DNA from 4 places in the Paracoccus aestuarii genome. Region 1 is predicted to be linked to each of the others. Evidence: riboswitches for the same ligand, from Rfam matches in the RefSeq annotation. Region 1 holds a riboswitch; each other region holds the start of a gene.
What was found. A riboswitch is a leader RNA that binds a small molecule or an ion and turns the genes downstream of it on or off. The one in region 1 is predicted to bind cobalamin.

Region 1 (7,517 bases):
TCTGGGGATGCTGGCCCAGCATCTGGGCCAGCCAGCTCGTCCCGGCCTTCTGCGCGCCGATGCACAGCGCGCCGGGCTTGCGCGGCCGGCCCTCGGGGTCGAAGGCCGGGCTGATCGCCAGCACCGTGCGCAGCCGCGTAACCGTCTCAGCCGTCGTCGCGTGTTCCCCAAAGGTCATAATCGCCCGCCTCGTCCACCGTCACGGTCACCATATCGCCGGGGGCCAGGCCGTCAAAGCCCTGATCGATGAACAGGTTGCCGTCGATCTCGGGGGCGTCGGCCTTGGTGCGGCAGGTGGCGCCGTCCGCATCGACCTCGTCCACGATGACCTGGATCCGGGTGCCGACCTTGGCGGCCAGCTTGGCGGCGCTGATGGCTTGTGCCTTTTCCATGAAGCGCTCGAAGCGGTCCTGCTTGAGATCAGGGGCGACATGATCGGGCAGGTCGTTGGCCCGCGCGCCCTTGACGTTTTCATATTGAAAGGCGCCGACGCGATCCAGCTGCGCCTCGTCCAGCCAGTCCAGCAGGGTCTGGAATTCGGCCTCGGTCTCGCCGGGGTAACCGACGATGAAGGTGGAACGCAGGGTGATCTCGGGGCAGACCGCGCGCCATGCGGCGATCTCGTCCAGCGTCCTGGCCGCCGCTGCGGGCCGGGCCATGCGCCGCAGCACGTCCGGATGGGCGTGCTGGAAGGGGATGTCCAGATAGGGCAGCACCAATCCGTCCGCCATCAGCGGGATGAGGTCGCGCACATGCGGATAGGGATAGACGTAATGCAGCCGCACCCAAGCCCCGAGCGACCCCAGATCGCGCGCCAGATCGGTGATATGGGCGCGGTGCCCGCGATCGGTGGCATGCTTCAGGTCCAGCCCATAGGCGCTGGTATCCTGGCTGATGACCAGCAGTTCCTTGACGCCGGCCTGCACCAGGCGTTCCGCCTCGCGGATCACGGCATGGGCCGGTCGGCTGGCCAGGCGGCCGCGCATGTCGGGGATGATGCAGAACCTGCACTTGTGATTGCAGCCCTCCGAGATCTTCAGATAGCTGTAATGCCGCGGCGTCAGGCTGACGCCCGATGCCGGCAGCAGGTCAATGAAGGGGTCGGGGCGCGGCGGCACCGCGGCATGGACCGCGTCCAGAACCTGTTCGTATTGATGCGGACCGGTGACGGCCAGAACCTTGGGATGTGCGCCGGTAATGTAGTCTGGCTCGGCCCCCAGGCAGCCGGTGACGATGACGCGTCCGTTCTCGCGCAGCGCCTCGCCAATGGCGTCCAGGCTTTCGGCCTTGGCGCTGTCCAGGAAGCCGCAGGTATTGACCACCACGGCATCGGCGCCGTGGTAATCCGCGCTGATCGCATAGCCCTCGGCCCGCAGGCGGGTCAGGATGCGTTCGCTGTCCACCAGCGCCTTTGGACAGCCGAGCGAGACCATGCCGATGGTCGGCTGGCCGTCGCGGCGGTCGTCGGGCACGCGCGCACGGGCGAGGTCGGGGCGAAGATCGGGCGGGTTCTGCTGCATCCGCCGCACATAAGCGATTCGCCCCGTCGGGAAAAGAGGCGCTTACCGGTGGCGGCGCGACCGGCGGAACAGCTTGAACAGGGCGAACAGCTTCAGCAGACGGAACATGGGTCTTCCTTTCGTTGCGTGGTCGTCACGTGGATCACCGGGGGAACGCGCCCGGGCCCTCCGGGGGTCCATCACGTCGTCGCCGGAACGTGATTTCACTTGGCCCCGCCGCGGCGGCACTCTGGCGGGGAAGAAAGCCCTGATCGCCCTTGCCCTGACCCTCTCCGCCGCGCTGGCCGCCCCCGCCGCCGCGCAGCAGTCCAGCATCCAGCGCAACGGCCCCTATATCGAGGTCTGGGACAATCGCGGCGGCAACGTGCTGGAGATGGTGCGCACCCGCGAACAGCTGGCCGCATCGGGGCGCGAGGTGCGCATCCGCGGCTATTGCCGGTCGGCCTGCACGATCCTGACGACCATGCCCAATGCCTGCCTGGGGCCGAACGCGCGCATCGGGTTCCACGCGCCGCGCATCCAGGGCACGCAGATCATCCCGCCCTATGTCGATCAGATCATGGGGAATTTCTATCGCAACGGTATCCGCGACCGCTGGTTCGGCGGCTGGAACCGCCGGATGGAGATGCAGGTCATCAGCGCGCAGGACTATGTCCGCCTGGACCCGGAAACGCGCATCTGCGACAGCCTGCGCACCCACGAACAGCGCACCCGCCGCTACTGACGCGCGGTGATGCAGACGCGCCACAGCGGCGCGGGGCTGCGACATGGCGGCGGGTTGCATCGCGCCGCCATGCTGGCACAGTCGGGTCATGGGCGCGCCCGCGCCGCATCTGAACCGGCCACGCCCAAGGCGCGTGCCCCCGCCGTGAAAGGCACCCGATGTTCGAGACTGCCGATGCCGTGCTGCTGGCGCGAATCCAGTTCGCCTTTACCGTCAGCTTTCATTTCCTGTTCCCCGCCTTCACCATCGGCCTGGCCAGCTTTCTGGCGGTGCTGAACGGGCTGTGGCTGTGGACCAAGGACACGAAATACCTGGATCTGTTCCGGTACTGGGTCAAGATCTTCGCCCTGGCCTTTGCGATGGGCGTCGTGTCGGGCATCGTCATGTCCTATCAGTTCGGCACCAACTGGTCGGTCTTTTCCGACAAGGCGGGGCCGACCATCGGCGCGCCCATGGCCTATGAGGTCCTGTCGGCCTTCTTCCTGGAGGCCGGGTTCCTGGGGATCATGCTCTTCGGCCGCGACCGGGTGGGGCCCACGCTGCACATGATCGCCTGCCTGGCGGTGGCGGTGGGCACGGCGATATCCGCCTTCTGGATCCTGTCGGTGAACAGCTGGATGCACACACCCGCGGGCTTCATGATCGACCCCGATACGGGCCAGTTCCTGCCCACGGATTTCTGGCAGGTGATCTTCAACCCCTCCTTCCCCTATCGTCTGGCGCATACGGTGACGGCGGCCTATCTGACCACGGCCTTCATCGTGGGCGGCGTGGCGGCGCTGCACCTGCTGCGCCACCGCCACCGCCGCGACCGGGTCAGCCCGGCCACGAGGACAATGTTTTCGATGGCGATGTGGATGGCCACGATCTTTGCGCCGGTGCAGATCTTTCTGGGCGACATCCACGGGCTGAACACGCTGGAACATCAGCCCGCCAAGGTCATGGCGATGGAGGGTCATTTCGAAAGCCATCCCGAAGGCGCGCCGCTCTATCTGTTCGGCCTGCCCAATCAGGCCGAACAGCGGCTGGATTACGCCATCGGCATCCCCAAGCTGTCCTCGCTGATCCTGAAGCATGACCTGAACGCGCCGCTGGCGGGGCTCGACACCATCCCGATCGAGGATCAGCCCCCCGTCGCCATCGTCTTCTGGTCCTTCCGGGTGATGGTGATGCTGGGCTTCGCGATGCTGGGGATCGGGCTGTGGTCAGCCTGGTCGCGCTGGCGCGGCACGCTGTTCGACAGCCCGATGCTGCACCGCGCGGCGCTGATCATGGCGCCATCGGGGCTGGTCGCGGTGCTGGCGGGCTGGATCACGACCGAGGTCGGCCGCCAGCCCTACACGATCTATGGCTATCTGCGCACCGCGGATAGCGCGGCGCCCTTGGACGCGGCGGCGGTGGGGTCCTCGCTGATCGCCTTCGTCATCGTCTATTTCGCGGTGTTCGGGGCCGGGACATACTATATCATGCGGCTGATGAACCGCGCCCCGGTGGTGGCCGAACCGCGGATGAAGGACCATGCCGACGGTCCCATCCGCACCGCCGGCACCACCCCCGCCCAGCAGCACAAGACCCGCAGCATCCAGCCCGGAGAATGACCATGCCCATCGCAGACGGAGTATCCTTCGACCTGACCGTCATCTGGGCCTTCATCATCGCCTTCGCGGTGCTGGTCTATGTGGTGCTGGACGGGTTCGACCTGGGCCTTGGCATGCTGTTCGCGGTCGAGCCCGAGGGCCATGACCGTGACGTGATGATGAATTCCGTGGCCCCGGTCTGGGACGGCAACGAGACCTGGCTGGTCCTGGGGGGCGGCGGCCTCTTCGCGGCCTTTCCGCTGGCCTATGCGCTGATCCTGCCCGCGCTTTACGTCCCGATCATCGTGATGCTGCTGGCGCTGATCTTTCGCGGCGTCGCCTTCGAGTTCCGATGGAAGACCAAGCGCTGGCGCCCGGTCTGGGATCTGGCCTTCATCGGCGGATCGACCATGGCGGCCGTCGCGCAGGGCGTGGCCTTGGGCGGGCTGCTGCAGGGGATCGACATCGACAAGGCCGCGCGCAGCTATTCCGGCGGCTGGTGGGACTGGCTGACGCCCTTCACGCTGATGGTCGGGCTGGCGGTCGCGGTGGGCTACATGCTGCTGGGCGCGACTTGGCTGGTCATGAAGACCGAAGGCCGCCTGCAGGAACGCATGCGCGGCCGGGCCTGGCTGCTGGGCCTGGCGACGGTGGCCTTCATGGGCGTGGTCAGCCTGTGGACGCCGTTCCTGCAGGACGGCTATTACAGCCGCTGGTTCGGGGGCTGGAACATCGTGCTGGCAGCAGGCGTCGCCGCGATGGTGGGCCTGCTGGCCTTGGGGATGTTCCGCACGCTGATGGTGCGCCATCACGACTACTGGCCGTTCCTCTGCGCCTTGGGGATGTTCGTCCTGGGCTTCGCGGGGCTGGGCTATTCCATGTATCCCTATATCGTCCCGGTCGAGGTCACCATCTGGGAGGCCGCCGCCCCCGAGAACAGCCAGATCTTCATGCTGGTCGGCGCGGCGGTGCTGATCCCGATCATCCTGTCCTATACCGCCTATTCCTATTGGGTGTTCCGCGGCAAGATCGACCCGAACGAGGGGTATCACTGATGCCCCGCGGCCTGTCGCGGATCGCGTGGTTCGTGGCCCTGTGGGTGGCCAGCGTGGCGGCCCTGGGGGCCGTCGCCTGGCTGATCCGGCTGTGGATCCTGTGATGCGCGCTTGACGCCCGGGCGCGCGCGGGCCATGCAGGCGCCGATGGTTCCCGTGCGCCACAGGCTGCGCGCGGGTGAAAAGGGAACGCGGTGAGGTGTAGCCATCAGGCGCCGAACCCGCGACTGCCCCCGCAACTGTAAGCGGCCAGGCCCCCCGACGATGCCACTGTCCCCCTGCGGGATGGGAAGGCCGGGGACGCCGTATCCGCCAGTCAGGAGACCTGCCATCGCTTGACACTTGAACCGGGCGGGGTGCGCGGGCGGGTCCGGCATGGCGCGTCCCGTCTGGCATCGCGTGCGGTCCGTCGCGGCCCTTCCCCCTGTTTTCGGGAAGGAAGACAGATGACGCGTATCCTGCCGCTGGCCCTGCTGGCGCTGTTCCCCGCGGCGGCCTTGGCCGACCACCCCCTGACCATCGAGAATTGCGGCCGCACCGTGACGCTGGCCGAACCGCCCGCCAATGTCGTCTCGATCGGCCAGTCCACGACCGAGATCCTCTATGCCTTGGGCGCCGAGGACCGCATGGCGGGCACCGCGCTGTGGTTCAACGCGGTGCTGCCCCGGCATGCCGATGCCGATGCGGGCGTGCCGCGCATCGCCGACAACATGCCCAGCTTCGAATCCGTGGTGAACCGCCGGCCCGGCCTGGTGGTGACCATGTTCGAATGGATGATCGGCGCGCAGGGCGTGGTCGGTCGGCCCGAACAGTTCGCCGATCTGGGCATCCCCGTCTATGTCATGCCGACCGATTGCGCGGCCAAGGACAATACCGTGGGCGCCGACGGCACGCGCGAGGCGGATTTCGACATCGAGACGCTCTATGCCTCGGTCGACCAGATGGCGCGGATGATGGGCCTGGGCGATCGCGGGCGGGCGCTGCAGGCCGATCTGCGCGCCCGGCAGGCGGCGGCGGTGGACCGGGCTCGGGGGCTGGACCTGCCCGACGCCTCGGCGGTGGTCTGGTTTTCTTCCGCGCATCTGGAGGTCGATCCCTATGTCGCGGGGGCGCGCGGCATCCCGGCCTGGATGCTGGACCAGCTGGGCCTGCGCAACGTCGTGCAGTCGGACGAGGAATGGCCGACCGTGGGCTGGGAAAGCATCGCCCGCGCCGATCCTTCGGTCATCGTGATCGCGCGGATGGACCGCCGCCGCTTTCCCGCCGACGATCACGAGGCCAAGCTGGACTTCCTGCGGTCCGACCCGGTGACCAGCCGCATGACCGCCGTGCGCGAGGATCGCATCGTCATCCTGGATGCCGAGGCGATGCATGCGGGCCTGCGCATGTTCGACGGGCTGGAGGCCCTGACCGAGGCCATGGCCGGGCTGGCCCCGTGACGGACGGATCCCTGGCCGCCCCCGGGGCGCTTGCGCGCGGGGCGGGGCGGTGCCGCGCTGCGGGTGGGGGCGGTGCTGGCGGTCACGCTGCTGGCCGGCATCTGCATCGGCGAGACGCCCGCCCATCCCCCCGGCACCGTCCTGCGGGCGCTGGCGGGGCCGGTCTTGGGCCTGCCCGCGCCCGATGCGATCGAGGCGGGGATCGTGCGCGCCTATCGCCTGCCGCGCACGCTGGTGGCGGGGCCTGCGGGGCGGGGCTGGCGATCTGCGGGCTGGTCCTGCAATCGCTGCTGCGCAATGCGCTGGCCGATCCGTGGCTGCTGGGCATATCGGCGGGGGCCTCGACCGGGGCCGTGCTGGTCACGGTGGCGGGCCTCGGCGCGGGCATGGTGCCGATGGGGGCGGGGGCGCTGGCGGGCGGTAGGGGCGTTCCTGCTGGTCGCGGGGCTGGCGCGGCTGGCCGGCGCGGGCGCGCAGGCGACGAGCCAGATCGTGCTGGCCGGCATCGCGGGGTCGCAGCTGTTCAACGCGCTGACGGCCTTCATCATCGCGCGATCGGCCAATGCGGAACAGGCGCGCGGGCTGATGTTCTGGCTGTTGGGGAACCTGTCGGGGGTGCGCTGGCCCGATGTGCATCTGGCCCTGCCCGCGGCGCTTGTCGCGCTGGTCGTGGTGACGGCCCATGCGCGCAGCCTGGACGCCTTCGCCTTCGGCCCCGAGGCCGCCGCCGCCTTGGGCGTCCGGGTGGGCCCGGTGCGCGTGGTGCTGATCGGCGTCACGGCCATGGCCGCGGCGGTGATGGTGTCCATCGCGGGGGCCATCGGCTTTGTCGGGCTGGTCGTGCCGCATGCGGCGCGGATGCTGGTCGGCACCGGGCATGGGCGGCTGATCCCGGCATCGGCGCTGATCGGGGCGGTCTTTCTGGTGGGGGCCGACATCCTGTCGCGCATCGTCATCCCGGGCCAGGTCCTGCCCATCGGCGTGGTGACCGCGCTGATCGGCGCGCCGATCTTCGCCGTCATCCTGATCCGCCACGGAGGCCCCCGATGACCGTGCTGGAGGCGCGCGCCCTGCATCTGCGCCGCGGCCGGGCCCGGGTGCTGGACGATGTCTCGCTGCGGGTCGGGCGGGCCGAGGTTCTGGGCCTGGTCGGTCCCAACGGGTCGGGCAAGTCGACCCTGCTGCGGGCCTTGGCGGGGCTG
Region 2 (7,517 bases), 140 kb from region 1:
CGGATGGTGGCGAAGGACTGGCGATAGATCGCGGCGCCGTCCTTTTCGTAATCATGGGGCATCACAGAACCTTCGGCAGTTGATCGGGGTGCAGACCGCGCAGGGCGGCGGGGTCTTGGGCGCGGCCATGGCGGATCAGGTCGAAGCCCGCGCCCGTCGCGGTCAGCGTCACATCCGCCGCGCGCGGCCAGCCGCAGCCCTTGGCGCAGCCGCTGACATGCAGCACCGCATCCGCCGGGATCAGCGGCGCCAGCGCGCGGGCCAGGGGGCGGGTCGCGGCCTGTGCCTGGGGGCAGGCGGGCGCGCCCGGACAGGCCCGCAGGCGCAGGCGCGGATCATGCGGATCGAGGATCAGGCCGGGGATCGCGGGAAGGCGGCGCGCGCCCCGGATCAGCACCATCCGCCACGGCGTCAGGCGCAGGGGCGCCAGCCGCCCGAGGCGGCGCAGCGTGTCCGGCCCGATCTGCCCGAATTCCAGCCCGACCAGCAGGCCATCTGCATGTGGCCCGGGCCGCAAAGGGGCTGCGGGCAGGGCTGCGGGCAGGGTGGCGCCGGGCGGTGTCAGCCGGGCGGTCAGCGCGGCCATCCGCCCGCGTCCCGACGGCGCGCCGCCCTGATCCAGAAACCACCGCGCCAAGGCCAGCGCATCGCCCGGCCCGCGATAGGGCGCGGCACGGGTGGCCCCGTCGGCGCGCAGGGTCGGGCCCGGCTCGATGCGGATATCGGCGGGGTCGCGGGTCAGGACGGGCGTCGCGCCGGGATCAACGGCAAAGCCGAACTTGGCGGGCAGGGCCAGGTCGCTGGCGGCCAAGGCCTCGGCCAGTTCGGCGGCCAGCCGGTCGGCCTCGGCATCGGCAAAGGGCGTTACGATGATGTTGCGCCGCCCTTCGGCGCGCGCATCCGCGTCGATCAGCCCATGGGGCCGCAGGGCCTCGATCAGCGGCGCATGGCTGGCGGGCGTCACGCCGCGCAGCTGCAGGTTGGCCCGCCCGGTCAGTTCGATCACGCCGTTGCCATGCGCCTCGGCCGCATCCGCGATGGCCTGGGCCTGGGCGCTGTCCAGCCGCCCGCCAGGGGGGCGGATGCGCACCACCCAGCCATCGCCCGAATCCATCGGACGCAGCGCGCCGGGGCACCAGCCGCGGATCACGACAGCCCCGCCGAGATCGAATTGCGCCGCGTCACCCACAGCCCCGCCTCATGCAGCCGCCGGAACAGATCGCGCAGGGCGGCCAGCGCCTCCGGGTTCGCGCCCTCCATGAAATCCACGATCTCGGGGCGCCCCAAGGTCGCGTCGTGATAGAGGTCGAACAGATGCGCCGGCACCGCCCCCGCCAGATGCGCGAAGGCCGCCATATGGTCCAGCGTGGCCGCGATCTCGGCCGCGCCGCGATAGCCATGGGCGGTCATCGCATCGGCCCAGGCCGGATCGGCGGCGCGGGCGCGGATGGTGCGGGCGATCTCCTCGGTCAGGGTGCGGGCGCGGGGGCGGCCCGGCTGCGTGGCATCCAGGTGATAAAGCGCGGCGCGCCCGCCGATCCGCGCCATGGCGGCGGCAAATCCCCCCTCATGCGCGGCATAATCGGCGGCCAGCAGCAGGTCCGTCTCGGGCAGGTCCTGGGCATGGACGAAGCTGTCGCTGCGGGCCAGCCGCGCCTCCAGCGCGGTGCGGTCCGGACGGCTGGTCCCGTCCGTGCCGATCGCCCAGCTTGACGCGGCGATCCAGGCCTCGCCCGCCGCCGCCCGCGCGGCATCGGTGAATTCCGTGGCCGCCGTGCCCATGCCCAGCCCGTATCGCCCGGGCTGCGGGCCAAACACGCGCGCCCCGCCGCGATAGGGGTTCTGGCAGGCCTCCTCGTCCCGCGCGGCCAAGGCCTCGGCCCCGGTCTGGAACAGCTGGGCCAGCACCGGGAACAGGTCGCGAAACAGCCCCGAGACGCGCAGCGTCACATCGATGCGCGGCCGCCCCAGCAGGGCCAGAGGCAGCACCTCGACCCCCGTCACCCGCCCCGATCCCGCATCCCGGATCGGCCGCAGCCCGGCCAGATGCAGGGCCATGGCGAAATCCTCGCCCGCCGTGCGCATCGTGGCGCTGCCCCACAGATCGACGACCAGCCCGCGCGGCCAGTCGCCGTGATCCTGCAGGTGACGGCGCAGCAGCTCCTCGGCCAGCCTGACGCCCTGGGCATGGGCCGATGGCGTGGGCAGGGCACGCGGATCAACGCTGAAGAGGTTGCGCCCCGTGGGCATCACATCCGTCCGTCCCCGGTTGGGCGAACCCGACGGCCCCGGCGGCACGAACCGCCCCGCCAAAGCCGCCGCCAGCCCCGCGCGTTCCGCATCCCCGCAGGGGCCGGTCCCCCAGACATGCAGCCCCGCGCCATACTGGCTTTCCTTGATGTCGCAGACGAAGCGGTCGATGCGGGTGATCGCCTCGGCCGCGCTGGCGTCGGGGGGGATGCCCAGATCCGCTTCGACGCCCAAGGCGCGGGCCTCGTCCCGGATGGCCGCGATCAGGCGGTCGCGGCGCGCGGGATCCAGCCCGTCGGCGGTGGAATATTCGTCCAAGCTGCGCTCCAGCCCCGCCATGCCGGGGGGCAGGGCGGCGGCGCGCATCGGGGGCGGCATATGGCCCAAGGTCACCGCACCCAAGCGGCGCTTGGCCTGCGCGGCCTCGCCCGGATCGTTGACGATGAAGGGATAGACGACCCGCATCCCTCCGGCCAGCGCCTGCGGCCAGCATTCCCCCGACAGCGCCACCGCCTTGCCCGGCAGCCATTCCAGCGTGCCATGCGCCCCCATATGGATCATCGCGCCAAGACCCTGCTCGGCCAGCCACAGATAAAAGGCGACATAGCCATGGCGCGGCACGCGGGTCAGGTCGTGATAGCTGTCCTCGCGCCCGATGCGGTGGCTGCGTTCGGGCTGCAGCGCCAGGATCACCGGCCCGTGGCGGCTGGCGCGCAGGGCAAAGGCGCCTTCCACGCAATCGGGGTCCTCCTCAGGCGCACCCCAGGCCGCAGACAGATCGTCGCGCAACCCCTGCGGCAGGCGGGCCAGCGCGCGGCGGTAATCGGCCAGCGGCCAGCGGATGACGCCCTGCGGCAGACCGGGCAGCGCGACCCCCAACGCCCGCCCCACCGCCTGCGCGGATGCGGGCGCGTCCAGCCCGACCGCATGGGCCTGCTGCCAGTCGCGGCCGGGATAGGTCGACAGCACCACCGCCACATCCCGCGCCGCCCCGCGCCAGGCGACGATCCGGTCCACCGCCTGCCCCAGCAGCCCCATATCCGGCCGATGGACGAAACGCGCATATTCCAGATCCGGATCGCGCGGCGCGACGCCCTTGAAGCTGACGACCCCCGCCAGGATCCGGCCATCCACCTCGGGCAGCACGACGGTCATGGCCAGATCGGACGGCGACAACCCCCGCTCCGCCGCCAGCCAGTCGCGGCGCCGGTTCGTCGACAACACCACCTGAAACACCGGGCAGGACCATCCGCCGAAGGGCGCGACCCCCGCCGTTTCTCCGTTGCCCAAATACCCATCGACCGCGCCACCCGAAAACCCGGTCGCATTGACGACCATCCCCGGCCCGCCCGGCAGCGCCCCCGCCAGCCATTCCGCCAGCCCCTCGGCCTTCAGGGACGGCGCGAATGCCCCCATCGCCGCGATGCCGCGATCGCGCAGCGCATGGATCAGCGCGTCGATCGGCGCCACATCCGCCGCCGCCAGCCAGCTGCGATAGAAGGTGACCAGCGCCCCCACCGGGCCGGGATCGGGGATGACCCCGCGCCCCGGGTCATAGAACCCCATCCGCGGCAGGGCGGGGCGGCCCAGGACCGGCGCGGCCTGCAGCCCCGCCGCGATGGCCAGCTGCGCCAGCGCCGCCTGCGCGGCCACCGCCCCGCCCTCGTCGCAATGACGCCGCAGCACGCGCAGGACCGATGCGGGCACCGTCGAGGCCCGGTCCAGCCGCGGATCGTCGCGCCCATCCGCCGGCAGGACCGCCAGCGCGATCCCCCGCCTGCGCGCCAGATCCTGGACCGAGGCCAGCCCATAGGGCCACCAGTCCTCGCCGCCGATCAGGCGGATCAGGATGCCGCGCGCCCCCGACAGGGTCCGCTCGACATAGGTATCGACCGAGACCGGATGGCGCAGCGCCACAAGGTTGCACAGGCGCGTCGAGGGCAGGCCCCCCGCCGCGCGGCGCCAGCCCTCCGCAAAGGCCCCCAGGTCGCTGTCCGAAAAGGACAGCACGACCAGATCGCCGGGCGTCTGCCCGGGATCGAAGGGGGCGTCGGTCCGGTCCAGACCGACCTCTTCGCGAAAGACCACATGCATCAGGCGGGCACGCCCGTCAGCACCGCGCGGATCGCCTCCGCGTCGACATGGTCATGTTCCGCGATCACCACCAGCCGCGAGGCGCGCGGGGTCGTGCCCCAAGGCCGGTCGTATTGATGGCGCACCCGCGCGCCCACCGCCTGGACCAGCAGGCGCATCGGCTTGCCCGCCACCGCGACATGGCCCTTCACCCGCAGGATCCGCTGTTCGGTGGCCAGCCGCCCGATGCGCGCGGCCAGATCGGCGGGGTCGGTGATCTCGGGCAGGTCGATGACGACCGTGTCGAAATCCTCGTGCTCGTGATCGTCGGCGCCGTCATGATGGCTGGGGCGGGCGTCCAGGTCATCCTCGGCGGCGCGGCCCAGGCCCAGGATCAGGCGCGGATCCACCACGCCCTCGGTCACGGTCAGGATGGGCAGGGGGCGGGGCGCCTCGGCGGCGATGGCGTCCCGCGCGGCGGCGACCCCCGCATCGCCCGCCAGATCCGCCTTGGTCAGCAGCACTACATCGGCGCAGGCGATCTGGTCGCCGAAGACCTCGGATAGGGGGGTCTCGTGGTCCAGGCCCTCATCGGCGGCGCGCTGCGCGTCCACCGCCGCCACGTCGGGGGCGAACCGGCCCGCGGCCACCGCCTCGGCATCGGCCAGGGCGATGACGCCATCGACCGTGATCCGCAGCCGGATCGCGGGCCAGTCGAAGGCCTTGAGCAGCGGCTTGGGCAGCGCCAGACCCGAGGTCTCGATCAGGATGTGGTCGGGCCGCCGCGGCAGAGCCATCAGCGATTCCAGCGTGGGGATGAAATCATCGGCCACGGTGCAGCAGATGCAGCCGTTCGACAGCTCCAGGATGTTCTCGGCCGGGCAGGCCTCGTCGGCGCAGCCGCGCAGGATGTCGCCATCCACGCCCATCGTGCCGAATTCGTTGACGATCACCGCCAGACGCAGCCCGCCGGGATTGCGCAGCAGGTGGCGGATCAGGGTCGTCTTGCCCGATCCCAGAAATCCGGTGATCACGGTGACGGGGGTCTTGGTCAGGTCGGTCATGGTCACTCCTGCGGGGGGATGCGGGCAAGGCTCTGCTTGCGGAAGATGGCGGGGCGTTCGCGCCACGGCACGACCCCGTCGGCCGCGGCGGCATAGGCGGCGGCGCCCGACAGGATCTGGGCCGCGTCGTCAGGCGTCAGGCGGCCATAGACATAGGACCACTTGGCCCGCCCCGACAGCGCGACGGCACAGCCCTGCGAACAGGCGGACAGGCATTCGACGGGGCGGATCCGGACCCCCGGCGGGGCATCGCCCGACAGCGCGGCCAACAGGCGCGCGCCCGCGCGGGGCGCGCAGGGATCGGGATCGTCATCGGGCAGGGTGCCGCGACAGGTGGTGCAGACATGCAGAACGGCGCGCATCGCGGCCCCTTTCTCCTTGCGGCAAAGGGGCGTCCGGAAGGTGCAGGCACGGGGCATCCGGCCATCACCTGCCGGTTGCGAAACACCCCGTTCGCCCGTCATCATCCGGTGCTGGCAGGTCTCCCGGCTTGCGGATCCGGGGTTTCCCCCACGATCGCCCCCCTTCCCGGCCCTTGGGGGCCAGTGGATCGGGCGACCTCTCCGGTCACGGTCGCGGGGGCGGCTGCGCTTGGGGCCCTTTGGGGGGCCTTGTCGCATTCCCTCTTCGCCTGTCATAGACAGGAACCAACACGCCCGCGACCAAACCCCCGTCCCCGCCCATTGTCAACCGCAAGGAGCGACCGCATGACGCAGACCGACCCCATTCCCGAAGACGACCTGGCCCGCCACAGCCGCAAGATGGCCAAGAAGAAGGCCGCCCGCGACCGCATGATGGAAAGCCGCACCGGCGAGAAGGGGCTGGTGATCGTCCATACCGGGCCGGGCAAGGGCAAATCCTCCAGCGGCTTCGGGATGATCATGCGCTGCATCGCGCATCAGATGCCCTGCGCGGTGGTCCAGTTCATCAAGGGCGCGTGGGATACCGGCGAACGGCGCCTGCTGACCACGCATTTCGCGGGCCTTTGTCAGTTCCACGCGATGGGCGAGGGCTTCACCTGGGAAACCCAGGACAAGTCGCGCGACATCGCCGCCGCCGCCGCGGGCTGGGACCGCGCCAAGGATCTGATCCGCGACCCCGCCATCCGCATGGTCCTGCTGGACGAGATCAACATCGCCTTCCGCTACGGCTATCTGGATGTGGCCGAGGTGCTGGCCTTTCTGGAGGCCGAGAAGCCGCCGATGACCCATGTCGTGCTGACCGGCCGCGGCGCGCCCGAGGCGCTGGTCGCCGCCGCCGATCTGGTGACCGAGATGACCCAGATCCGCCATCCCTTCCGTGCCGGGATCAAGGCGCAGCCGGGGGTGGAATACTGATCCGTCGCGCCGCGGGGCAGAAAAACCTCACATCCCGGTGAACCGGGGCGGGGGCGGGCGGGTTCCCTTTGCGTCATCCACGACCCGAAGGCCCGCCCATGACCCTGCCCCCGCTGTCGCCCGATGCCGCGCTGTTCCTGGATTTCGACGGCTGCCTGGTGGATATCGCCCCGCGCCCCGATGCGGTCCGGGTGACGGGTGCGCTGCGCGACCGGTTGGCGCGGCTGCATGACCGTCAGGGGGGCGCAGTGGCGCTGATCTCGGGGCGCGACGTGGCCGATCTGCGCGGGCATCTGCCGGATTTCCCGGGCGTGGTCGCGGGCAGCCACGGGTCGGAGCTGTCCCTGCGCGCGGGCCATGTCCAAACCCTGCATCACGCCGAATTCGACGCGGCCGCGCTGCATGCCGACCTGCGCGCCCTGGCCGCCCCCCATCCCGCCCTGCTGGTCGAGGAGAAACCCCATGGCGGCGCCCTGCACTACCGCGCCGCCCCGGAACTGGAACCCGAGGTGCGGCGCATCATGCAGGATCTGGCCGCCCGGAACCCGCATCTGATGCTGCAGCCCGCCAAGATGGCGCTGGAGCTGCGCCCCGCCGGTGTCGGCAAGGACAGCGCCCTGGCCCATCTGATGACGCTGGAGCCGTTCCACGGCCGCCTGCCGGTCTTTGCAGGCGACGACACCACTGACGAACCCGCCATGGCCGAGGCGCAGTCGCGCGGCGGCATGGCCATCAAGATCGGCGAGGGCGCCACCGCGGCCGCCCATCGCCTGCCCGATCCCGCGGCCCTGGC
Region 3 (7,517 bases), 120 kb from region 1:
GCGGGGGAAACCGGCATCGGCTCCAGCGCGGAAATCGCCCAGATGATGGGTTGGCCCGTGGTGCTGATCCTGGACGTGGGCGGACAGGCGCAATCGGCGGCGGCCACGGCGCGGGGCTTTGCCACGCTGCGCCCCGATCTGCCCTTTGCGGGGGTGGTGCTGAACCGCGTGGCCTCGCCGCGCCACGACCGGCTGATCCGCGAGGGGATGGATCAGGCGGGCATCCGCGTGCTGGGCAGCCTGCCGCGTCAGGGCAACATCACCCTGCCTGAACGCCATCTGGGTCTGATTCAGGCCGAGGAGACGGCGGGACTGCAGGCCATCCTGGACCATGCGGGCGAGTTCATCGCCGCGCATTGCGACCTGGAGGCGATCATCGCCGCCGCCGCCCATCGTGCCCTGCCCGAGGCCCCCGCGCCCCGACCGCTGACGCCGCCGGGGGGACGGATCGCGCTGGCCCGCGACGCGGCCTTCAGCTTCGTCTATCCGCATGTGCTGGAGGCCTGGCGGCGGGCCGGGGCCACGATCCTGCCCTTTTCGCCGCTGGCGGATGAGGGGCCGGATGACGGCGCCGATTGCTGCTGGCTGCCGGGCGGATACCCGGAGTTGCACGCGCCCCGGCTGGCCGCCTGCAACGGCTTCCGCACGGCCATGCACCGCTTTGCGGCGACGCGGCCGGTGCATGGGGAATGCGGCGGCTATATGGCGCTTGGGGCGGGGCTGGTCGATGCCGATGGGCTGCGCCACCCGATGCTGGGCCTGCTGGGGCTGGAGACCAGCTATGCCAAGCGCCGGATGCATCTGGGATACCGCCGAGCCGAGCCGCTGACCGCTCTGCCGGGGCTGGGGCGGGTGGCGCTGCGCGGGCATGAATTCCACTATGCCACGGTCCTGTCCCAGCCCGACGCGCCCCTGGCCCGCGTGACCGACGCGACCGGCGCCGAGGTCCCCGAGACCGGCAGCCGCCGCGATCAGGTCACCGGCACCTTCTTTCACCTGATCGCCCCAGCCTCGGCTTGACGCGGACGGGGCGATCACGTCTAGGTGATGGCACTGCATGGTGCCCGTCAGACGCTCAGCGTCGGGCTTCATCGGGAACGGGGAAGGGCGGACCCAATCGCGGCGCCCCAAGCCCCGGCCGCCCCCGCGACTGTATGCGGAGAGCGCGCGTCACCCATGGCCACTGGAGCGATCCGGGAAGGCCGACGCCGCGCCACGACCCGCGAGCCAGGAGACCGGCCATGTCAGCCAACCCCATGCCGTCGGGTGGACGGCCGAAGGAGTGTGACATGCATATCGAGGAAGGCGTCGTCACCGGCGCCAAGATCATCCTGAGCCATGCGACCGCAGCCGCGGCGGGGCTCTATACCCTGAAGCTGGCGGCCGGGGCGCTGCGCGCGCAGGGCGCGGCATCGCTGGCCGCGCGGGCGGGCCTGGCCACGGCCGCGACGCTGTTGTTCTTCGAGGTCCTGCCGACCTGGCCCGTGGGCGTGTCCGAGGTGCACCTGATCCTCGGCTCGACCCTGTTCCTGATCCTGGGGGCCGCGCCCGCGGCGATCGGGCTGGCGCTTGGCCTGCTGATCCAGGGGCTGGTCTTCGCGCCCTTCGATCTGCCGCAATACGGGATGAACGTGACGACGCTGCTGGTGCCGCTGTTCGCGCTGCAGGCGGTGGCGCGGCGGATCATCGCGCCGGGCACGGCCTATGTGGACCTGCGCTATGGCCAGGCGCTGGCGCTGTCGGCGGCCTATCAGGGCGGCATCGTGGTCTGGGTTGCATTTTGGGCCTTCTATGGCCAGGGGGCCGAGGCGCTGCCCGGCATCCTGTCCTTCGGCGCGGCCTATATGCTGGTCCTGGCGCTGGAGCCGCTGGTCGATCTGGCGGTGCTGGCAGGCGCCAAGGCCGCGCGCGGCCTGCGCGGCAGCGGGCTGGTCACGCCGCGGCTCTACGCATGATCGAGCTGGTGCTGATCGGGGCGGGCACCGGCCATCCCGACCACCTGACCCTGCAGGGCGTCCGCGCCCTGCAGGAGGCCGACCTGGTCCTGATCCCCCGCAAGGGCGCGGGCAAGGAGGACCTAGCCCATCTGCGCCACGCGATGCTGGCCCGCCACCGCCCCGACGGCGCGGTTGCCCATGTCGACCTGCCCCGCCGCGACCCGTCCCTGCCCTATCTGGACGGGGTCGAGGCCTGGCACGACGCCATCGCCGCGGCCTGGGCGCAGGCCGTGGACCTGCCGCAGGGCGGCACGGTGGCGATGCTGGTCTGGGGCGATCCGTCGCTCTATGACAGCAGCCTGCGGATCGCGGCGCGGCTGGATTGGCGGCCGCGGGTGATCCCCGGCATCACGGCGATCCAGGCGCTGTGCGCGGCCCATGCCATCCCCCTGAACGCCCTTGGCGGAGAGGTCCGCATCACCACCGGCCGCCAGCTGCGCGAAGGCGGCTGGCCCCCAGACTGCGACCGCGCAGTGGTGATGCTGGACGGCGGCTGCGCCTTCGCGACGCTGCCGCCAGAGGGGCTGGAGATCTGGTGGGGCGCCTATCTGGGCATGCCCCAAGAGCGCCTGGACCACGGCCCCCTGGCCGAGGCCGCCCCCCGCATCGAGGCCACCCGCACCGCCGCCCGCGCCGCCCATGGCTGGATCATGGACTGCTACCTGCTGGCGCGCTCGGCCTGAGCTTCGGGAGCCGCTGCGCTGGCAGGCACGGGCAACGAGCCGCCGCGTTCACCTCGGAGCTTGGGGCGGGGGTGCTGATAGAAGGACCCCGCCGGATCAGCGAGAGGGGGAAGAGGGCGCTGCTGAAGGAGATGATTAAGCGGAGTGGGGTATAAGGGGTTGGCGTGGTTTCGTCTAGGTCATGTTGACAAATGGCGGAGCCAGAGCCTGATGCAGGCGACGTCGACGAAGCCGAGGAAGCTTTCGGCGGTTTTGTCGTAGCGGGTTGCCAGGCGGCGGCTGTTTTTCAGCTTGTTGAAGCAGCGCTCGACCATGTTGCGCAGGGTATAGATGGTCATGTCGACAGCCTTGCGCACCCTTCGGTTCTTTCGCATCGGTATCATGGGCAGGGCGTTGCGGCTCTCGATGTCTTCCCGAATTTTATCAGAGTCATAGCCCCTGTCGGCGACCAGAACGGCGGGCTGTGGAAGATTGTCGGCCATCACCAGATCGTAGCCGGTGTAATCGGACTCTTGCCCCGGCGTGATCTCGGTCCTCATCGGGAGGCCTGCGCCGTTGACCCTGAGATGGATCTTGGTCGAGAACCCACCTCTCGAACGGCCAAGAGCCTCTTTCGGAGTCCCCCTTTTGCGCCCGCCGCATGATGGTGCGCGCGGATCACAGTGCTATCAACCATCTGGAGCTTGTCTGGCGCGATCTCAGCGTGGTTCAGCGCATCCAGGATATCCTCCCACAGTCCCGCCAAAGTCCAGCGGCGGAACTGACGGTAGACCGAGGACCACTTGCCAAACTCTTCGGGCAGATCACGCCATGGCGCACCAGTCCTTGCGATCCAGAAAATTCCATCGAGAACAAGACGATGGTTCGCGGGTTTCCGCCCGTTAGCGTGCCGGACGGCACGAATGAAGCCTTCGAAGAAGGTCCACTCATCGTCGGATATCAGGTTGCGTGCCAAGTTCATCTCCCACGTAGAGATGAGCTTGAATCATACGACGACTGCCAGAGGAATCCCTTTTGTCAACACGACCTACTACATACTTGAGCGGATGGCAGGCTGGTCGCAAAGGTTGATTAAGGACAGTAAAGAATTTGCTGACAAGCTGCGTGCCACAATCAGCTTCCTGCGAATCGATCACCCTGTTTGCCAACACAGTCCGGCTGTAGAAAGGGTGGCGAGGGCTTGGAGTCTCACAGACGGTCTAGCCGCACTTTCGTTCATTCGGAACAAACTCGTCCATCAAGACCAGAACTATGTGCCGGATGCCGTTGAACTGTACGAGGCTTGGTTGCTTATGCAGTGGCTGGTAGAGGTTTTCGTTTTCGCGATCATTGGCCATAGCGGCGAGTTTCGCGATCGGCGAGCCTATCAAGGTAAACGTGAAACGTGTACCGTCAGCTTCGCCGGAATGAAGTCCGGCGAAGCTGATTGATAAAATGCTATGCGCTGACTATCTAAGCTTGCAACGACCTCACCCCGACTTCCCCCTCCTCGCGCGACTTGATCGCAGCCACGGCGGCGATGCTGCCCGCGGCCGTGGTGAAATAGGGGATCTTGTCATAGAGGGCGACGGCGCGGATATCGCGGCTGTCGGCGATGGCCTGGGCGCCTTCGGTCGTGTTCAGGACCATCGCGATCTCGCCGTTCTTCAGACGGTCGACGATGTTCGGGCGCCCCTCGTAGACCTTGTTCACGCGGGTCGAGGCCACGCCCTCGGCATCCAAGAAATCCGCCGTGCCAGAGGTCGCGACCAGCGTGAAGCCCATTGCCACCAGATCGCGCGCGGCCTGGGCCAGAGCGGGCGTCTTGTCGGCATCCTTGACCGACAGGAACACGCGGCCCTCGGTCGGCAGGGCGGTGCCAGCACCCATCTGCGCCTTGAGGAAGGCGCGCGCGAAGTTGCGGTCCCAGCCCATGACCTCTCCGGTCGAGCGCATCTCGGGGCCCAAGAGCGTGTCAACGCCGGGGAAGCGGGCGAAGGGCAGCACCGCCTCCTTGACCGAGAACCAAGGCGTGATCGGATCGGCCAGCGTCATCGGATCGGCAAAGGGCAGGTCGTCCTCGGGGCCGACGCCTTCGGGATAGGGGGCACGGGCGGGGAAGTTCGACATGGGCTCACCCGCCATCAGCCGCGCGGCGATCGAGGCGATGGCGCTGTCGGTGGCCTTGGCGACGAAGGGCACGGTGCGGCTGGCGCGCGGGTTTACCTCCAGCACGAAGATCTCTCCGTCCTTCAGGGCGAACTGTACGTTCATCAGGCCGCGGACCTTCAGCGCGCGGGCCATAGCCTCGGTCTGGGTCTTCAGCTCGGCGATGGTCGCGGCGTCCAGCGTATGCGGCGGCAGCGAACAGGCGCTGTCGCCCGAATGGACGCCCGCCTCCTCGATATGTTCCATAATGCCAGCGACATGGACGGTCTCGCCATCCGACAGGGCGTCGACATCGACCTCGATCGCGCCGGACAGATAGCTGTCCAGCAGGACCGGGCTCTTGCCCGACACGGTCACGGCCTCCGAGATGTAGCGCCGCAGATGGTCCATGTCGCGCACGATCTCCATCGCGCGGCCGCCCAGAACATAGGAAGGGCGGATGACCAGCGGGAAGCCGATGCGTTCCGCGATCTCGATCGCCTGCGCGTCGCTGCTGGCGATACCGTTGATCGGCTGCTTGAGGCCCAGATCGTTCAGCAGCTTCTGGAACCGCTCGCGGTCCTCGGCCAGATCGATGGCGTCGGGGGTGGTGCCCAGGATCGGGATCCCCTCCTCCTCCAGCGCATTGGCCAGCTTCAGGGGCGTCTGACCGCCGAACTGGACGATGACGCCGTGCAGGGTGCCGTTCTGCTGTTCGGTATGCAGGATCTCCAGCACATGTTCGAAGGTCAGCGGCTCGAAATAGAGGCGGTCCGAGGTGTCGTAATCGGTGCTGACCGTCTCGGGGTTGCAGTTGACCATGATCGTCTCATAACCGGCATCGGTCAGCGCGAAACAGGCATGGCAGCAGCAATAGTCGAACTCGATCCCCTGGCCGATGCGGTTCGGACCGCCGCCCAGGATGACGACCTTCTTGGCGTCGGTCGGGCGGGATTCGCATTCCACGTCGCCCATCGCGGGGGCCTCGTAGGTCGAATACATATAGGGGGTCTGGGCCTCGAACTCGGCCGCGCAGGTGTCGATGCGCTTGAAGACCGGGCGGATGTCCAAGGCGCGGCGGGCGCGGCGGATCTCGCCCTCGTCGCGCTTGGTCAGATGCGCCAGGCGAGCATCGGTGAAGCCCATCATCTTGACGCGGCGCAGGCCGTCCTCGTCCGTGGGCAGGCCGTTTTCGCGGATCTGGTGTTCGGCGTCGACGATCTCGCGGATGCGGGCCAGGAACCAGGGGTCGAAGCGGGTGACGCGGTTGATCTCGTCATCGGTCAGGCCGAAGCGCATCGCCTCGGCAATGACGCGGATGCGGTCGGGGGTGGGCCTGGACAGGGCGGCGATGACGGCGGGTTTGCCCTGATCGGCGGCGCCCTCGATGGCGATCTCGTCCAGGCCGGTCAGGCCGTTCTCCATCGAGGCCAGGGCCTTTTGCAGCGATTCATGGAAGCTGCGGCCGATGGCCATGACCTCGCCCACAGATTTCATCGCCGTGGTCAGCTCGGGCTTGGAGCCGGGGAATTTCTCGAAGGCAAAACGCGGGATCTTGGTCACGACATAGTCGATGCTGGGCTCGAAGCTGGCGGGCGTCACGCGGGTGATGTCATTGTCCAGCTCGTCCAGCGTATAGCCCACGGCCAGCTTCGCGGCGATCTTGGCGATGGGGAAGCCCGTGGCCTTCGAGGCCAGCGCCGAGCTGCGCGACACACGGGGGTTCATCTCGATCACGACCATGCGGCCATCGGCGGGGTTCACCGCCCATTGCACGTTGGATCCGCCGGTCTCGACGCCGATCTCGCGCAGGACGGCGATGCTGGCGGTGCGCATGATCTGGTATTCGCGGTCGGTCAGGGTCAGGGCGGGGGCGACGGTCATGCTGTCGCCGGTATGCACCCCCATCGGATCGATGTTCTCGATGGCACAGACGATGATGGCGTTGTCGTTGCGGTCCCGCACGACCTCCATCTCGTATTCCTTCCAGCCCAGAAGGGATTCGTCGATCAGCACCTGCGCCATGGGCGAGGCGTCCAGGCCCGACCGCACGATGCGTTCATAATCGTCGCGGTTATAGGCTACGCCGCCGCCGGTGCCGCCCAGGGTGAAGGCGGGGCGGATGATGGCGGGCAGGCCGATCTCCTCCAGCGCGTCCATCGCCTGCTGGACGCCCGCATTGATGTCGTATTTGCCGCTGGCCAGCTTGGGGGCGGCGACGATGGTGGCCTTGGGGTTTTCCAGCCCGATGCGGTCCATCGCCTCGCGGAACAGCTTGCGGTCCTCGGCCATCTCGATGGCGCTGCGCTGCGCGCCGATCAGCTCGACCCCGTAGCGGTTCAGCGCGCCGCTGTCGGCCAAGGCAAGCGCGGTGTTCAGCCCGGTCTGCCCGCCCATGGTGGGCAGCAGCGCGTCGGGGCGTTCCTTGGCGATGATCTTCTCGACGATCTCGGGGGTGATCGGCTCGATATAGGTCGCGTCGGCCATTTCCGGGTCGGTCATGATCGTCGCGGGGTTCGAGTTCACCAGGATGACCCGGTAACCTTCCTCGCGCAGGGCCTTGCAGGCCTGGGCGCCGGAATAGTCGAACTCGCAGGCCTGCCCGATGACGATGGGGCCTGCGCCGATGATCAGGATTGACTTGATATCGGTTCTCTTCGGCATGGCGGCCCCCGGTTCTGCTGGATGTGCGCAAATCGACCGGGGTTAT
Region 4 (7,517 bases), on a different replicon from region 1:
CTCAGCATCAGGATGGGCACGTCATGGCCGCGCTGGCGCAGCGCATGGCACAGCGTCAGCCCGTCCATCCCCGGCAGCAGCACATCCAGCACGATCACCCCCGCCGCGCCCCGCATCCGGCAGTCGCGCGAAAACGCCTCGGCCGCGGCCAGGCCGCTGCGCCCGCAGGCGCGGTGCTGGACGGCGTAGCCCTCGGCCTGCAGGCCGCGGGTCAGGAAATCCGCGACGCGCGGATCGTCCTCGATCAGCAGGATCTCCATCAGGCGGCCCCGGGATCGGAGGACACGGGATCGGGGGCCCCGGGATCAGGGGCCAAGGGCAGGGCCAGCACCGCCACCACGCCGCGCGGATCGTTCGGGCCCAGATCCAGCCCGCCGCCTTGTGCCCGTGCCAGGTCGCGCGCGATCGCCAGGCCCAGGCCCAGCCCGTCGGGCCGGTGACGCCGCGCCGCCCTGCCCCGCCAGCCGCGTGTGAAGACATGATCCATGTCGCGCGGCGTAATCCCGATGCCCTGATCGCGCAAGGCGATCCGCACCCGCCCGCCATCCGTCGCGACATCCACCGACACCGCGCCGCCGGGATGGGAATAGCGCAGCGCATTATCCAGCAGCGCCGCCAGGATCTGCTGCAGCCGGTCGGGATCGGCCATCACCCGGATGCCTGCGGGCACCGCGCCCATCGCCACCGTCACGCCCCGCGCCGCACCTTGGCTGCGCGCCCCGCCCAACGCGCGGTCCAAGGCATCCGCCAGACCCACCGGGCGCGGATCGACCCGCATCCCGTCATCGGGCCGGCGCACGAAGACCAGCAGATCCTCGATCAACCGGCCCATCTGGCGCGTCACGTCGACGATGCGCCCCAAGGCCGCCCGCGGCGCATCGGCATCCGCCGCCCGCAGCGCCACCTGCGCCTCGCCCCGGATCACCGTGACCGGGGTGCGCAGCTCATGCCCGATATCGGCGACCAGCTGCTGGCGCGCCCGTTCCGAGGCCGCCAGTTCCGCCAAGGCACGGCGCAGATCGGAGGTGCGCGCCTGGACGGCGCCCTCCAGCTGGCTGCGGAATTCATCGTCGCGCTGGCGGTTCTGGACGACCTCGGTCGCCATGGCGTTCAGCTGGCGGCCCAGCTGGACGAATTCGCGATCCCTGAACCCGCCGAAGCGATGCCCGAAATCCCCCGCCGCAAAGGCCGCCAGCCCCGTCTCCAGCCGCCGCAGCGGCTGGCGCAGGCGCAGGACCAGCAACAGCGCCAGCGCCAGGCTGCCCACCGCCCCCGTCCCCGCCGCGGCCAGAAACAGCTGGCGCGCATCGGCCAGCCCCTCGTCGGCGCGCAGACGCTCCAGATCCAGCGCGGCGCGCTCGGCCCGCAGCCCCTCGTCCAGCAGCGCGGGCAGGTCCGCCTCGGCCAGGCTGTCGAACTGGCGGTCGATGCGGCGGATGGCGACGCCCTCGGCCAAGGGCGATGCGGGCAGCAGCGCCCCGGTCTGCGCATCCAGCCGGTCGACCACCGCGGCCAGCACCGTCAGGATGCGGTCGCGGGCCTCGGCCTCGATCGCGGGCTTGTTGCGGCCCGCATCGCGCGCCCGCGCCAGATCGGCCAGTGCCGCGTAATCGCCCAGATGCCCCTGCAGCGCGTCGATCAGCGCGTCGCGCGCCTCCGCCGTCGCCGGCTGGTCCAGGACGCGCCGATAGGACCAGTTGCGCAGCTCGGCCTTGGCCTCGGCAAAGAGCAGCAGCGAGGTATAGACATCGCTGGCGATCCGCCCGCGCAGGACCCGATGCTCGGCCTCGCGCAGGATGTGCCAGCCCAGCACCGCCATCAGCAGCGCCAGGCCCGCCAAGGCCCCGAAGGCGAGCTGCAGCCGCCGGACATAGCTGCTGCGCCGGCGCCGTGACCGGGTCGGTGTCACCGGATCAGAAATCCCAGTCCTCGTCCTGGGTCGCGACGGTCTTGCCGATCACATAGGACGATCCCGACCCCGAGAAGAAATCATGGTTCTCGCTGTCGGGCGACAGGGCGGCCATGATCGCGGGGTTCACCTCGCAGGCGGCGGGCGGGAACAGCGCCTCATAGCCCAGGTTCTGCAGCGCCTTGTTGGCGTTGTAATGCAGGAAGGCCTTGACGTCCTCGGTCAGCCCGATCCCGTCATAGAGCTGCTCGGTATAGCGGCTCTCGACCTCGTAAAGGTCGAACATCAACGAAAAGGCGAAATCCTTCAGCGCGTCGCGCTCGGCCTCGCCGACCCGCTCCAGCCCGCGCTGGAACTTGTAGCCGACGTAATAGCCATGCACCGCCTCGTCGCGGATGATCAGGCGGATCAGGTCGGCGGTGTTGGTCAGCTTCGCGCGGCTGGACCAGTACATGGGCAGGTAGAAGCCCGAATAGAACATGAAGCTTTCCAGGAAAACGCTGGCGATCTTGCGCTTCAGCGGATCGGCGTCCGCCGCGTATTCCTGCAGGATCAGCCGCGCCTTCTGCTGCAGATGCGGGTTCTCCTCGGACCAGCGGAAGGCATCATCCACCTCCGGCGTCGAGCACAGCGTCGAGAAGATCGACGAATAGGACCGCGCATGCACCGCCTCCATGAAGGCGATGTTGGACAGCACAGCCTCCTCATGCGGCGTGATCGCATCGCCCATCAGCGCGGGCGCGCCCAGGCTCGACTGGATCGTGTCCAGCATCGTCAGCCCGGTAAAGACCCGGATGGTCAGCTCGCGCTCGGCCGGCCGCAGCGTCGCCCAGCTCTGCACGTCATTCGACAGCGGCACCTTCTCGGGCAGCCAGAAATTCACCGTCAGCCGGTTCCAGACCTCCAGGTCCTTCTCGTCCTCCAACCGGTTCCAATTGATCGCGCGCGCCGCGCCCGTCACCATGTCACGCATCGCCCAAAGCCTCTTCTTCGTTGTCCAAATACCCCGGGGGTCCGGGGGCAGGCCCCCGGTCCGACGCCGGTCACAGCGAGCAGCTGACGCAGCCCTGCACCTCGGTCCCCTCCAGCGCGGCCTGGCGCAGGCGGATGTAATAGATCGTCTTGATCCCCGATTTCCACGCCTTGATCTGCGCCCGGTTGATGTCCCGCGTCGTGGCCTCCGCCGGGAAGAACAGCGTCAGCGACAGACCCTGATCCACATGCTCGGTCGCCGCCGCATAGACGTCGATGATCGCATCCGGCCCGATCTCGTAGGCGTCGCGGTAGTAGTCGAGGTTCTCGTTCGACATGAAGGGCGCGGGGTAATAGACGCGGCCGATCTTGCCCTCCTTGCGGATCTCGATCTTGGACACGATCGGATGGATCGAGCTGGTCGAGTTGTTGATATAGCTGATCGACCCGGTCGGCGGCACCGCCTGAAGGTTGCGGTTGTAGAGCCCGTCCTTCATCACCGCCTCACGCAGCGCCGCCCAATCGGCGCGCTTCGGCAGGGTGATGCCCTCGAACAGCCGCGCGACGCCCTCCCGCTCGGGCAGCCAGTCGCGGGTGACGTATTTCTCGAAGAACGACCCGTCCGCATAGCGAGAATCCGCGAACCCCTTGAAGGTCTCACCCTTCTCGCGCGCCAGCGCGTTCGAGGCGCGGATCGCGTGATAGGCGACGGCCGCGAAATAGACGCTGGTGAACTCGACCGCTTCGGGGCTGTCGTAGTGGATCCGCTCGCGCGCCAGGAACCCGTGCAGGTTCATCTGGCCAAGGCCCACCGCATGCGCCTCGTCATTGCCGCGCCGGATCGAGGGCACGGCGTCGATCGCCGACATCTCGCTGACCGCGGTCAGCGCCCGGATCGCCGTCTCCACCGTCTCGCCGAAATCCGGGCCGTCCATGGTCTGCGCAATGTTCAGGCTGCCGAGGTTGCAGGAGATGTCCGTGCCCATCTTGGCATAGCCCAGATCCTCGTTGAACTCGGAGGCCTCGGCCACCTGCAGGATTTCGCTGCACAGGTTCGACATGGTGATCCGCCCCGCGATGGGGTTGGCGCGGTTCACCGTGTCCTCGAACATGATGTAGGGATAGCCCGATTCGAACTGGATCTCGGCCAGGGTCTGGAAGAAGGCCCGCGCGTTGATCTTGCGCTTCTTGATGCGCTTGTCCTCGACCATCTCGGCATATTTTTCGGAAACCGATATCTCCGAGAAGGGCACGCCGTACACCTTCTGCACGTCATGGGGCGAAAACAGGTACATATCCTCGTTCCGCTTCGCCAGCTCGAAGGTCACGTCGGGGATCACCACGCCAAGCGACAGGGTCTTGATGCGGATCTTCTCATCCGCATTCTCGCGCTTGGTGTCCAGAAAGCGCAGGATGTCCGGGTGATGCGCGTTCAGGTAAACCGCACCCGCCCCCTGCCGCGCGCCCAGCTGGTTGGCATAGCTGAAGCTGTCCTCCAGCAGCTTCATCACCGGGATGACGCCCGATGACTGGTTCTCGATTCCCTTGATCGGCGCGCCGGCCTCGCGGATGTTGGTCAGCATCAGCGCCACGCCCCCGCCGCGCTTGGACAATTGCAGCGACGAGTTGATGGCGCGGCCGATGGACTCCATGTTGTCCTCGATCCGCAGCAGGAAGCAGCTGATCAGCTCGCCGCGCGACTTTTTCCCGGCATTCAGGAAGGTCGGCGTCGCGGGCTGGAAACGGCCCGACAGCATCTCGCCCATGAAGCGCATCGCCAGCGCCTGATCACCACGCGCCAAGGTCAGCGCGACCATCACCACGCGATCCTCGTAGCGTTCCAGATAACGCTGCCCGTCGCGGGTCTTCAGCGTGTAGCTGGTGTAGTATTTGAACGCGCCCAGGAAGGTCGGAAAGCGGAACTTGGCGCGAAAGGCGGCGGCCCAGATCGCATGCAGGAACTCGCGCGGGTATTGCGCCAGGACCTCGGCCTCGTAATAGCCCTCGTCGACCAGGTAATCGAGCTTCTCGTCCAGCGAATGGAAGAAGACCGTGTTCTGGTTCACATGCTGCAGGAAATACTGCCGCGCGGCCATGCGGTCCGCGTCGAAGCGGATGCGACCGTCCCCGTCATAGAGGTTCAGCATCGCATTCAGCGCGTGGTAGTCGAGGTCGGGCTTCACGGCGTCAAGCATGGCTCTCTCCAGAACAGGGTCAGCCCGTCGCGGATGCGGGCGATATCGGTTTGGGTCCCGGCCAGCTCGAAGGTGGCCAGCAGCGGGACGCGGCATTTCTCGGCGATGATCCGGGCGGCCAGACCATAGGTCGCCCCGAAATTGCGGTTGCCCGCCCCGATGACGCCCCGGATCAGGGCGCGGCGGGCGGGGTCGTTCAGAAAGCGGATCACCTGTTTGGGAACCGCGCCCGCCCCGGTGCCGTCGGCATAGGTCGGGCAGATCAACACATAGGGCGCGCCGGGCGCGGGGACGGCCTCGTCCTGGCGGATCGGGATGCGCGCGGCGGGCAGGCCCAGAGCCTGGATGAACCGCGCCGTATTCCCCGAACCGGAGGAGAAATAGACCAGCCCCGCCACGGGATCAGGCCAGCTGGCCGATCATGTCGGGGCGAAAGCCCGCCCAGTGGCGGTCGCCCGCCATCACCACCGGCGCCTGGCGATAGCCCAGCTGGGTGACGCGGGCCATCGCCTCGTCATCCTGGGTCAGGTCGATCACGTGATAGTCCAGGCCCTTGGCGTCCAGCGCGCGGGTCGTGGCGGTGCATTGCACGCAGGCGGGTTTGGAATAGACGGTGATGGTCATGGGCCGTGCCTTTCGTGATGGGCCATACGGGCACGGAATGGCCGGGACCACGTCCCGCGCCACGCCGCCGGGCCCGCCGCCCGGAGTCGTTTCTGTCGCGTCATGGCAGGTCTCCTGGCTGGCGGCCTGATGGCGGGGCTGGCCTTCCCGGATCGCTCCAGTGGCGTGATCAGCCCTGCCGGCCGCTTACAGTTGCGGGGGCAGCACCGGCCTGACCCGCGACGGGGCGCACCGGTTTCCCTTTTCACCCCCGACGCGAGTCGGGGGCACCATGACCACCCGATATGGACATGATCGCCACGCGACTGTCAACATCTTGTGTTTTCGAAAGCGGCCCCCGCAGGCGGTCGAATCGCCTACCCTTACCAGCGGGCCTGCAATCCGGCATAGGCGGTGCGGCCCCGGCTGGCATAGCCGATCACCTCGGAATAGTCGCGATCGAACAGGTTGACCACCCGCGCCGTCGCCCGCACCCGGGGCGTCAGGTCATAGCCTGCCGCCACATTCGCCACCGTGAAGGACGGGACCGTCACCGTCCCGCCGTCCAGCCAGAATTCGGTGTCGCGCAGGCCCGAGACATGGCGCAGATCGCCCGACAGATCGGCCCGCCCCTCCAGCAGGGCCAAACTGGCCGAGACTGCGGCCTCGTGCCGCGGGCGGCGGATCTCGGTCGCGCCGCCGGGGTCGCGCGCGTCCAGATAGGTATAGCTGCCGCCCAAGGTCAGCGCGTCGGTCACCGCGATGCGGCCCGACAGCTCGACCCCCTCGCGCGGGCTGCGGCCGGTGCGGTTGCGATAGGAGAATGCGCCCGCATCGGTGACGAAGAACTCGATCTCGTGGTCCAGACGCTCGCGGAACCAGGTCAGGTCGATGATGCCGCCGGCCAGCTGGGTCTCGATTCCGATGTCGATGCTGCGGTTGATCTCGGGGCGCAGGTCGGGATTGCCGATCGTGCCGAAACCGCCGAAAAGCTCGATGAAGGACGGGCTGACCAGCCCCGTCCCCGCCGAGGCATGCAGTCGCAAGGGCCGGTCCGGCACCTGCCAGGACCCGGCGACGGTCCAGCTGGTGAAATCGGCGAATTCGCGGTTCCGGTCGCGGCGCAGCCCGGCCTGAAGGTCCAGCCCCCCGTCCAGCGCGGCGCGGTATTCCAGCGCGACCGAGCCCATCCGCCGGTCGCGGCCCTGGGCGAAGGTGTTGGTGTCGCGCTGGCGTTCGGCCAGCAGGCTGACGACCTGGCGCGCATCCGCCGCGCTGCCGTCCAGGCCCAGGGTGGCGCGGTATTTCAGCTTCACCGTCTCGCCCCGACTGTCCACGTCATCGGCGGGGCGGCGCTTCTCGATGGTCTGCTGCAGGTCGATCCGGTGGGACAGGGCCGCGCCCTCGGGGGCCAGCTCGGCCCAGATGCCCCCTTGGAACTCGTCGCGATCGTCGATCAGGTCGGCATCGACGACATAGCCCGCCGCGTCGCTGGCGAAGAAATCCGTCACGTCGCGGCCGATCGTCTCGGTCGACCGGCGCAGCACCGTGCCGAAGCGCAGATCCGGGGTCGCGGCGAAATCGCCCGACAGGCCGATGGTGCGCCGGTTCGTGCCGTCGCGCCCGCCGCCATCGCCCGACTGGTCGAAGCCCCGATCCTCGCGCGCCGACAGGGTCAGGGCCACGCCGCCCCGATCACCGCGCTGCGTAACCCAGGCCGATGCGGCACCGCCATTGCCCAGCTCGACTCTGCCGCCCGCGGCGCGGCCTGGCTCGGCCCGGCGGGTGATGATGTTGACCACCCCCGTCGAGGCGTTCGAGCCATAGGCCACCGATTG

Region 2: another riboswitch for cobalamin. It lies ahead of JHW48_RS01875 (DUF1636 family protein); the one in region 1 lies ahead of JHW48_RS01185 (ABC transporter substrate-binding protein).
Region 3: another riboswitch for cobalamin. It lies ahead of JHW48_RS01815 (energy-coupling factor ABC transporter permease); the one in region 1 lies ahead of JHW48_RS01185 (ABC transporter substrate-binding protein).
Region 4: another riboswitch for cobalamin. It lies ahead of nrdH (glutaredoxin-like protein NrdH); the one in region 1 lies ahead of JHW48_RS01185 (ABC transporter substrate-binding protein).

Annotation. Positions count from the first base shown of each region.
Region 1 is NZ_CP067169.1:229,943-237,459, forward strand. It holds gene JHW48_RS01155 (sulfotransferase family protein) at 1-178, opposite strand, end outside; gene rimO (30S ribosomal protein S12 methylthiotransferase RimO) at 147-1,520, opposite strand; gene JHW48_RS01165 (hypothetical protein) at 1,627-2,244, shown strand; gene JHW48_RS01170 (cytochrome ubiquinol oxidase subunit I) at 2,403-3,842, shown strand; gene cydB (cytochrome d ubiquinol oxidase subunit II) at 3,845-4,876, shown strand; gene JHW48_RS01180 (DUF2474 family protein) at 4,876-4,980, shown strand; cobalamin riboswitch at 5,009-5,223, shown strand; gene JHW48_RS01185 (ABC transporter substrate-binding protein) at 5,323-6,315, shown strand; partial or broken gene JHW48_RS01190 (FecCD family ABC transporter permease) at 6,346-7,365, shown strand; gene JHW48_RS01195 (ABC transporter ATP-binding protein) at 7,362-7,517, shown strand, end outside.
Region 2 is NZ_CP067169.1:367,396-374,912, forward strand. It holds gene JHW48_RS01855 (precorrin-8X methylmutase) at 1-62, opposite strand, end outside; gene cobG (precorrin-3B synthase) at 62-1,189, opposite strand; gene cobN (cobaltochelatase subunit CobN) at 1,147-4,344, opposite strand; gene cobW (cobalamin biosynthesis protein CobW) at 4,344-5,387, opposite strand; gene JHW48_RS01875 (DUF1636 family protein) at 5,390-5,749, opposite strand; cobalamin riboswitch at 5,846-6,054, opposite strand; gene cobO (cob(I)yrinic acid a,c-diamide adenosyltransferase) at 6,095-6,724, shown strand; gene otsB (trehalose-phosphatase) at 6,823-7,517, shown strand, end outside.
Region 3 is NZ_CP067169.1:354,585-362,101, reverse strand. It holds gene JHW48_RS01820 (cobyrinic acid a,c-diamide synthase CobB) at 1-1,020, shown strand, start outside; cobalamin riboswitch at 1,042-1,258, shown strand; gene JHW48_RS01815 (energy-coupling factor ABC transporter permease) at 1,290-1,955, shown strand; gene cobF (precorrin-6A synthase (deacetylating)) at 1,952-2,680, shown strand; one part of gene JHW48_RS01805 (IS5-like element ISPaes1 family transposase) at 2,860-3,299, opposite strand; one part of gene JHW48_RS01805 (IS5-like element ISPaes1 family transposase) at 3,299-3,641, opposite strand; gene JHW48_RS01800 (hypothetical protein) at 3,625-4,110, shown strand; gene carB (carbamoyl-phosphate synthase large subunit) at 4,133-7,471, opposite strand.
Region 4 is NZ_CP067171.1:120,066-127,582, forward strand. It holds gene JHW48_RS17660 (response regulator transcription factor) at 1-260, opposite strand, end outside; gene JHW48_RS17665 (sensor histidine kinase) at 260-1,909, opposite strand; gene nrdF (class 1b ribonucleoside-diphosphate reductase subunit beta) at 1,914-2,882, opposite strand; gene nrdE (class 1b ribonucleoside-diphosphate reductase subunit alpha) at 2,953-5,076, opposite strand; gene nrdI (class Ib ribonucleoside-diphosphate reductase assembly flavoprotein NrdI) at 5,061-5,474, opposite strand; gene nrdH (glutaredoxin-like protein NrdH) at 5,479-5,700, opposite strand; cobalamin riboswitch at 5,788-5,989, opposite strand; gene JHW48_RS17690 (TonB-dependent receptor plug domain-containing protein) at 6,063-7,517, opposite strand, start outside.